Regions from separate parts of the Micromonospora sp. CA-263727 genome, predicted to be linked through region 2. Evidence: predicted binding sites of a transcription regulator. Region 2 holds the regulator's gene; the other holds the start of a gene.
The links. Region 2 encodes HrcA, which represses chaperone genes, less so after heat shock. Its sites were predicted from a motif close to GGTTNGCACNCTCNNNNNGAGNGTGCNAACC; they were not measured.
Positions count from the first base shown of each region.

Region 1: the regulator HrcA is predicted to act here: its motif matches at 2,487-2,517, upstream of groES (co-chaperone GroES).

Region 1 is NZ_CP192031.1:6,209,270-6,213,658, forward strand. It holds gene ACQPYA_RS27150 (molybdopterin-dependent oxidoreductase) at 1-131, opposite strand, end outside; gene groL (chaperonin GroEL) at 321-1,967, opposite strand; gene groES (co-chaperone GroES) at 2,038-2,352, opposite strand; gene ACQPYA_RS27165 (THUMP-like domain-containing protein) at 2,773-4,041, shown strand; gene ybaK (Cys-tRNA(Pro) deacylase) at 4,097-4,389, shown strand, end outside.
Region 2 is NZ_CP192031.1:5,688,513-5,692,901, forward strand. It holds gene ACQPYA_RS24790 (16S rRNA (uracil(1498)-N(3))-methyltransferase) at 1-333, opposite strand, end outside; gene dnaJ (molecular chaperone DnaJ) at 354-1,499, opposite strand; gene hrcA (heat-inducible transcriptional repressor HrcA) at 1,573-2,595, opposite strand; gene ACQPYA_RS24805 (DUF4870 domain-containing protein) at 2,806-3,378, shown strand; gene hemW (radical SAM family heme chaperone HemW) at 3,421-4,389, opposite strand, start outside.

The sequences.
Region 1 (4,389 bases), 520 kb from region 2:
AGCCCGCCGACCGCGACCAGTGGCGATGATCGGGGGCCGGTCAGGGCGGCCACCAGTTCGCCGGTGCCGATGGCCGCCGCGGCGGCGGTGACGCCGGCCAGGGCGGCGTACCGGGGTGTCGTGCTGCTCACCGGCCCAGTGTTTCCGACCGGACGGCCCGTCCGGTAGCCAGGTAAGCGGTACGTGAGCGTCCGCTCCCGTACCGGTGGCCGAAGGCAGGAGCACCGATCGCGCCGCCGTGCCCGGCGTGGCGGGGCTGACAGCGCGTGGGGCGCACCGTCGACGACGGTGCGCCCCACGTCCGGCGTGCTACGCCAGGGTCAGAAACCCGGCCCGTGCTGGTGGCCGTGCCCGTGCCCGTGGCCATGACCACCGGCGGCGGCGGGCTCCGGCTCCTTCGGCTTGTCCACCACGAGGCTCTCCGTGGTGAGCAGCAGACCGGCGATCGACGCGGCGTTGGTGACCGCGTTGCGGGTCACCTTGACCGGGTCGAGGATGCCGGCGGCGGCCAGGTCGACGTACGCACCGACGGCGGCGTCGAGGCCGTGGCCCCACTCGGCGGCGACGACCTTCTGCACCACGACGTAGCCGTCGTGCCCGGCGTTCTGGGCGATCCAGCGCAGCGGCTCGACCAGCGCCTTACGCACGATCGACACGCCGACCTTCTCGTCCCCGGTGAAGCCGAGGTCGTCGTCGAGCACCGGCAGGATCTGCGCCAGGGCGGCACCGCCACCGGGCACCGTGCCCTCCTCGACCGCGGCCTTGGTCGCGGCGATGGCGTCCTCGATGCGGTGCTTGCGCTCCTTCATCTCGACCTCGGTGGCCGCGCCGGCCTTGACCACCGCGATGCCCCCGGAGAGCTTGGCCAGTCGCTCGGCGAGCTTCTCCCGGTCCCACTCGGAGTCCGAAGCCTCGATCTCCTTGCGGATCTGGGCGACCCGGTCGGCGACCTCGCTGCTCTGGCCGCCACCGTCGACGATCGTGGTGTTCTCCTTGTCGACCACGATGCGCCGGGCGCTGCCCAGCACCTCCAGGCCGACCTGGTCGAGCTTGTAGCCCAGCTCGGGCGCGACCAGCTCGGCGCCGGTGAGGATCGCCATGTCCTGGAGCATGGCCTTGCGGCGTTCGCCGAAGCCGGGGGCCTTGACCGCGCAGACCTTGAGGGTCTTGCGGATCGCGTTGACCACCAGGGTGGAGAGCGCCTGGCCTTCGACGTCCTCGGCGATGATCAGCAGCGGCTTGTTGTTCTGGAGGACCTTCTCCAGCAGCGGCAGCAGCTCCTCGATCGCCGAGATCTTCTGCGTGGTGATCAGGATGTACGCGTCCTCCAGGACGGACTCCTGCGCCTCCACGTCGGTGACGAAGTTCGGCGAGATGAAGCCCTTGTCGAACTGGAGTCCCTCGGTGACGTCCAGCTCGGTCTGGAGGGCAGAGCCCTCCTCGACGGTGATCACACCGTCGCGGCCGACCTTCTCCATCGCCTCGGCGATCAGCTCGCCGATAGTGGCGTCCTGCGCGGAGATCGTCGCGACGTGCGCGACGGCCTTCTTGTCGGCGACCTCGACGGCCTTGCCGAGCAGCGCCTCGGAGACCTTGGCGGAGGCGGCATCGATGCCCCGCTTGAGGCCGGCCGGGTTGGCGCCCGCGGTGACGTTGCGCAGGCCCTCGCGGACCATGGCCTGGGCGAGCACGGTCGCGGTGGTGGTCCCGTCGCCGGCGACGTCGTTGGTCTTGGTCGCCACCTCCTTGACCAACTGCGCGCCGAGGTTCTCGTACGGGTTGGTGAGCTCGATCTCCTTGGCGATGGTCACGCCATCGTTGGTGATCGTCGGCGCACCGAATTTCTTGTCCAGGACGACGTTGCGCCCGCGCGGTCCGAGGGTGACCTTGACCGTGTCCGCGAGCGCGTTGACACCGTGCTCCAGCTGGTGCCGGGCGTCGTCCGAGAAGCTCAGGATCTTCGCCATGAATGTCCCTTCGAAGCGTCGTTGCCCCGGCCCGGCGAGCCGGACCGGGGCAACGACACTGATCGGTTGCTTACTTCTCGATGACCGCGAGGACGTCGCGGGCGGAGAGCACCAGGTACTCCTCGCCGGCGTACTTGACCTCGGTGCCGCCGTACTTCGAGTAGAGAACGGTGTCGCCGACGGAGACGTCGATCGGCACGCGGTTGCCCTTGTCGTCGATCCGGCCCGGGCCGACAGCGAGGACGGTGCCCTCCTGCGGCTTCTCCTTGGCGGTGTCGGGGATCACGATGCCCGAGGCGGTGGTGGTCTCGGCCTCGTTCGCCTGGACCACGATGCGGTCCTCAAGCGGCTTGATCGCAACCTTGGTCGCGGTAGTCACGGGCATACCCTCCTGGGGTACTTGGTTTCGTTGCCGGTCGGCGCGCCGACCGGCGTCAATCTGCCACATGCCACCGGGCGGAACCGTCGTCGCGGGTGCCGGTCCGCCTGGCGTTCAACCCTCGGGCACCAGGGCCCGAGCGTTGGCACCCTCAGGGTGAGAGTGCTAATCGCAGGTTATTCCTCGGCTAGCACTCCGTCAAGGAGAGTGCCAACGCAGCCGCCTCGTGTCGCCACTCTTACGCCAGGGTCGACCGCAACACGCCGACAGCCCCTTCCCGCCAGGTGACCGCCTCCCCACTCTCCGGCGCGACACATCCCGGAGGGGCGGACGGATGGCGGCGCCGGCGTCGAGGCTGCGCCGCCCGGCGGGCGGGGGCGCTGGCCCGGGGGTGGGGTGTCGAGGTGGGGGCGGGAGGATGGGCGGGTGGATCTGGATCGGCTGGGCGCGTTGCGTACTGCGGAGGGGGTGGCGGCGCTCGACGCGGCGGCGCGGGTGGCCGGCGGCGATCCGCTGAGCGCGGCGAGCGCGCTCCGCTCGGCCGGGGTGCCGGCCGGGTTGGCGGCGGCGGCGCTGACCCAGGTGGAGCTGCGGCGCAGGGCGGCCGGCAAGTTCGGGCCGGCGGCGGACGGGATGTTCTTCACCCGGCCGGGCCTGGAGCAGGCCACCCGGCAGGTCGTCGCCCGGCGACGGGCCCGGCGGCTGCGCGCCGCCGGGGTGACCAGCCTGGCCGATCTCGGCTGCGGGCTGGGGGCCGACGCCCTCGCCGCCGCCCGCGAGGGCATCCGGGTGTACGGCGTGGAGGCCGACCCGCTCACCGCCGCGCTGGCGCAGGCGAACGCGCAGGCGGCGGGGCTGGCCGAGCTCTTCACCGTCGAATGTGGCGAGGCGAGCGCCTTCGACGTGACCCGGGTCGGGGCGGTCTTCTGCGATCCGGCCCGCCGCCGGGCCGGCACCGGCCGCCGGATCTTCGACCCCAACTCGTACTCGCCGCCGTGGGACTTCGTCACCGGGCTGGCCGAGCGGGTGCCGTACACGGTGCTGAAGGTCGCGCCCGGCCTCGACCACGCCCTCATCCCGGCCGGCGCCGAGGCCGAGTGGGTCAGCGTCAACGGCGACCTGGTCGAGGCCACTCTCTGGTGCGGCCCCCTCGCCAAAACCCCCCGCCGCGCGACCGTGTTGAAGGAAGGGCCCCCTGTTAACGCCTCCGGTAGAGCAGGGGCCCCCTCTTATCACCTCGCCGACGGGGGAACCCTCCACCCGGCCGACGGGGAAACTGTCCACCAGCTCATCGGGTCGGGGGAGGCCGAGGCGCCGGTCGGGCCGGTGCGTCGCTTCGTCTACGACCCGGATCCGGCGGTGGTCCGCGCCCACCTGGTCGCCGAGCTGGCCACCGAGCTGGACGCCACGCTGGCCGACCCGGCCATCGCGTACCTCTACGCCGACCAGGCGGCGCCGACGCCGTACGCCCGCTGCCTGGAGGTGACCGACGTGCTGCCGTTCTCGCTCAAGCGGCTGCGTGCGCTGCTACGGGAGCGCCGGGTCGGCCGGGTGGAGATCCTCAAGCGCGGCTCCGCGCTGGAACCCGAGCGGCTCCGGCGTGACCTGCGGCTCGGCGGCGACCAGCCGGCGAGTCTGGTGCTGACCCGGGTGGCCGATGCCCCGACGGTACTCGTCTGCCAGCCGGTGAGCTGAGCCGGGCCGGGAAAGCCGCTGGCCTCGGGCCGGGCCGGGGATTAGGTTGGCGGGCATGGCGGGACGGGGTACGCCGGCGACCGCGCTGCTGGCGAAGCGGAAGATCACCCATCGCACCCACCCGTACGACGTCCCGGCGGACGCCCCCAACTATGGCGCGCTGGTCGCCGCCGTGCTCGGTGTGGCGCCGGAGCGGGTCTTCAAGACCCTGGTGACCGAGGTGGACGGCGCACTCACCGTGGCGGTGGTGCCGGTCACCGGCGAGCTGGACCTCAAGGCCCTCGCCGCGGCGGCCGGCGGCAAGCGGGCCGCGCTGGCCGAGCGCGTGGCGGCCGAACGCGCCACCGG
Region 2 (4,389 bases):
GCTCGCCGCCCAGGGCACGATCTCGTCCACCCCGACCTCGGTCATCGCCTGCACGGCCAGCTCACCCCGGTCGCCCTTGGCGATGCCCTGCACCACCACGAGCCGCGGGTTCGACGCGTCGGCGTACCCACGGGCGGTGATGTCGAGGTCGAGGGTGCCCCGGCCGACGGCGGTGACCACCGCGGTGGCCGTGCCGCCCCGGCCGTCGGCGAGCAGCAGCTCCTCGCCCACCCGCAGCCGCTGCACGGTGGCGGCGTGGTGGCCCTCCGGCCCGTCGAGCAGCATCGAGTCGGCGGTCGGCAGCGACTCGACGAGAAACAGCGGGGCGGACACGAACGACAGGTTAGTGCGGCTCAGGCGTGGCCGTTGAAGGCGTCGCGCATCCGGGAGAAGAAGCCGCCCTGCTTGCTCAGCTCGGCGACCTCCTCGCCCCGGGTCTTGGCGAACTCGCGCAGCATCCGCTCCTGCTCGGCGTCGAGCTTGGTCGGGGTCCGGACGTCGAGATGCACGTAGAGGTCGCCCCGACCGGTGCCGCGCAGGTGCGGCACGCCGCGGGCGCGTAGCCGCAGCGTGCTGCCCGGCTGGGTACCCGGCTTGACGTCGACCGGCTCCTCGCTGTCCAGCGCCTTGATGGTCAGCCGGGTGCCGAGCGCGGCGGCGGTCATCGGCACGGTGACCCGGCAGTGCAGGTCGTCGCCCTTGCGGGAGAAGACGTCGTGGGGCCGCTCGTGGATCTCCACGTAGAGATCCCCGGCGGTGCCGCCGCCCGGGCCGACCTCGCCCTGCTGGGCGAGACGGATACGCATGCCGTCCTCCACCCCGGCCGGGATCTTGACGGTCAGCGACCGGCGGGTCCGGACCCGGCCGTCGCCGGCGCAGGTCGGGCAGGGCTGCGGGATGGTGGTGCCGTGCCCCTGGCAGACCGTGCACGGCCGGGCGGATACCACCTGGCCGAGGAAGGTGCGCTGCACGGACTGCACCTCGCCCCGGCCACCGCACGCCTCACAGGTGGCCAGATGGGTGCCGGCCGCGGTGCCGGCCCCGGAGCAGGTGGTGCAGAGCACCGCCGTGTCGACGGTGATCGGCGCCTCGACCCCGAAGGCGGTCTCGTGCAGGTCCAGTTCCAGCCGCAGGATCGCGTCGGCGCCGGGCCGGGTACGCGGCCGTGGCCCCCGGCCGGCACCGGTGGCGCCGCCGAAGAAGGCGTCCATGATGTCCTGGAAGCCGACGAACGGGCCGGCGCCCCCGGGGCCGCCCGGGCCGCCGGGACCGCCGCCGCCCGGGGCCAGCGGATCGCCACCGAGGTCGACGATCTGCCGTTTCCGGTCGTCCGACAGGACCTCGTACGCGGCGTTGATGTCCTTGAACTTCTCCTGTGCCTCCGGGTCCGGATTGACATCCGGGTGGAACTGCCGCGCCAGCTTGCGGTAGGCGCGCTTGATCTCGTCGTCGGAGGCGCCCCGGCTCACGCCGAGAATGCCGTAGTAGTCCCTGGCCACTGCGTTCCGTGTCCTCGTGTTCGTCTCGCGTTACGCCGTTCGGCGGCGGCAGCCTGCCGTCGGCCCTGACTGGTCAGTTCTGGGCCAGCAGCTCGCCCACGTAGCGTGCCACGGCCCTCACCGTGGCGATGGTGCCGGGGTAGTCCATCCGCGTCGGTCCCAGCACGCCCATCCCCCCGACGATGGTCGCGCCCGGGCCGTATCCGGTGCTGACCACGGAAGCCGCCCGCAGGTTGTCGATCTGGTTCTCGTCGCCGATCCGCACCCTCAGCGTGCTCGGCTCCACCTCGCCGATGAGCTTGAGCAGGACGACCTCCTCCTCAAGCGCTTCGAGGATCGGACGCAACGAGCCCTGGAAATCGAGCAGGCCACCCCGGGTGAGGTTGGCGGTGCCGGCCAGGGCGAGCCGCTCCTCGTGCCGCTCGACCAGAGTTTCCAGCAGCACGGTGGAGAGCGTCGTCATGGCCGGACGCAGGTGCGGCAGGGACTCGTCGATGAGCGCCTGCACCAGCGGCGGGGTGTCCGACAACCGGGTGCCGACCAGCTTCTCGTTGACCAGCCGGCGCAGGTCGAGGACGTCCTCGGCGGGGATCGGCGCGGGCAGCTCGACCAGCCGCTGCTCGACCCGGCCGGTGTCGGCGATCATGACCAGCATCAACCGGGTGGTGGAGATCGGCACCAGTTCCAGGTGGCGCACCCGGGACCGGGCCAGGCTCGGGTACTGCACCACGGCGACCTGGCGGGTCAGCTGAGCCAGCAGCCGGACGGTGCGATGCACCACGTCGTCGAGGTCGACCGCGCCGGCCAGGAAGCGCTCGATGGCCCGCCGCTCGGCCGGGCTGAGCGGCTTGACCCGGCTCAGCCGGTCGACGAAGAGCCGGTAGCCACGGTCGGTGGGCACCCGGCCGGCACTGGTGTGTGGCTGGCGGATGTAGCCCTCCTCTTCCAGCACGGCCATGTCGTTGCGGACGGTGGCCGGCGAGACGCCGAGCTGGTGCCGCTCGACCAGCGCCTTGCTGCCAACCGGCTCCTGGGTGGCGACGTAGTCCTCGACGATTGCCCGAAGCACGGCCAGCTTGCGGTCGTCGAGACCCATCCTTTCCACCTCCTGTCGCTGGTCAGCCCCGGAGGCGACGGCCGCCGGAACAACGCCCTGGCACTCGACTGTAGCGAGTGCCAGTCTACGTCGGTGGCCCCGCCGACGCGATGATCAAGTCACCACAGCTGTCCGAGGTCCGATCGTCGGGTTGACACTCGCCGGTGTCGCTATGGTGCACCGTTGCCAGTGGCACCTAACGTGACCTCCATGACTGAACCACCTCGTCCCTCAGACGCCGGCGACGAACCCACGACTCCAATGTCCGGCTCCGCTGGCCAGCCCGGCTATCCCCCGCCCGGCGGCTATCCGCCGCCCACCGGCGACCAGCCGCCGCCGGCTGGATACCCCCCGCCCGGTGGCTACCCCCCGCCGGGCGGCCAGCCCGGTGTCGGCTACCCGACCGGCGGCTACGGCGCTCCCGCGCCGCCCCCCGGCTACGCCAGCAACGAGGACAAGACCTGGGCGCTGATCGCCCACTTCGGCGGCGCCGCCGGCGCGCTGATCAGCGCCGGACCGCTGGGCTTCGTCGCACCGCTCATCGCGTACGTGGTCCGCGGTCAGCAGTCGCCGGCCGCCCGGGCGCACGCCGTGGCGGCGTTGAACTTCCAGATCCTCTGGTCGATCATCGCGTTCGTGCTGCTCTTCGTGAGCTGGTGCCTGGCCTTCCTGCCCAGCATCGCGGTCATGGTGATCCAGATCATCTTCGGCGTCATCGCCGGCCTCAAGGCCAACGAGGGACAGCACTACCGCTACCCGATGTCCGCCAGCTTCATCAAGTGAGCCGATCCGGCCAGCCGACGGGCTGGCCGGATCCGCCCTCGCTCAGGGCAGCAGGTCGCGCACGACGGCGTCGGCCAGCAGCCGGCCGCGCAGGGTCAGCACCGCCCGGCCGGCGGCGTGGTCGTCCGGAGTCAGCAGGCCGTCGGCCAGGGCGCGCTCCGCGCCGGCCCGGCCGGCCTCGTCCAGCACCGCCAACGGCAGGCCGCTGGCGAGCCGCAGCCGGAGCATCACGTCCTCCATGTGCGCCTCGTCGTCGGTGAGCACCTCCCGGGCGAGTCCGGGTGACCCACCGGTGGCCAGGCGCTGCGCGTACGTGCCGGGGTGTTTGACGTTCCACCAGCGCACGCCGCCGACGTGGCTGTGCGCCCCCGGGCCGAGGCCCCACCAGTCGCCGCCGGTCCAGTAGAGCAGGTTGTGCCGGCACCGGGCGGCCGGCGTACGGGCCCAGTTGGAAACCTCGTACCAGGAGAAACCGGCCGCGCCGAGGGCGGCCTCGGCGGCCAGGTAGCGGTCCGCGGCGACGTCGTCGTCGGGGTACGGCAGCTCGCCGCGACGCATCCGCGCGGCCAGCCGGGTGCCGTCCTCGACGATCAGGGCGTACGCGCTGACGTGGTCCACGCCCGCCGCCACGACCTGGTCCAGCGAGGCGGCGAAGTCCTCGGCCCGCTCCCCCGGCGTGCCGTAGATCAGGTCGAGGTTGACGTGGTCGAACCCGGCGTCGCGGGCCTCCAGCGCGGCGGCGGTGGCCCGGCCGGCGCGGTGCCGGCGGTCGAGCACCGCGAGCACCCCCGGGGCGGCCGACTGCATGCCCAGCGAGATCCGGGTGTAGCCGGCCGCCCGCAGCTCCTTCAGCGACTCGGGGTTGACCGACTCCGGGTTGGCCTCGGTGGTCACCTCCGCGTCGCCGGCCAGCCCCCAGGTGCGGTCGATGGCGTCGAGGATCCGGGCCAGGTCGTCGGCGGGCAGCAGGGTGGGGGTGCCACCGCCGACGAAGACCGTCTCGACCCGGCG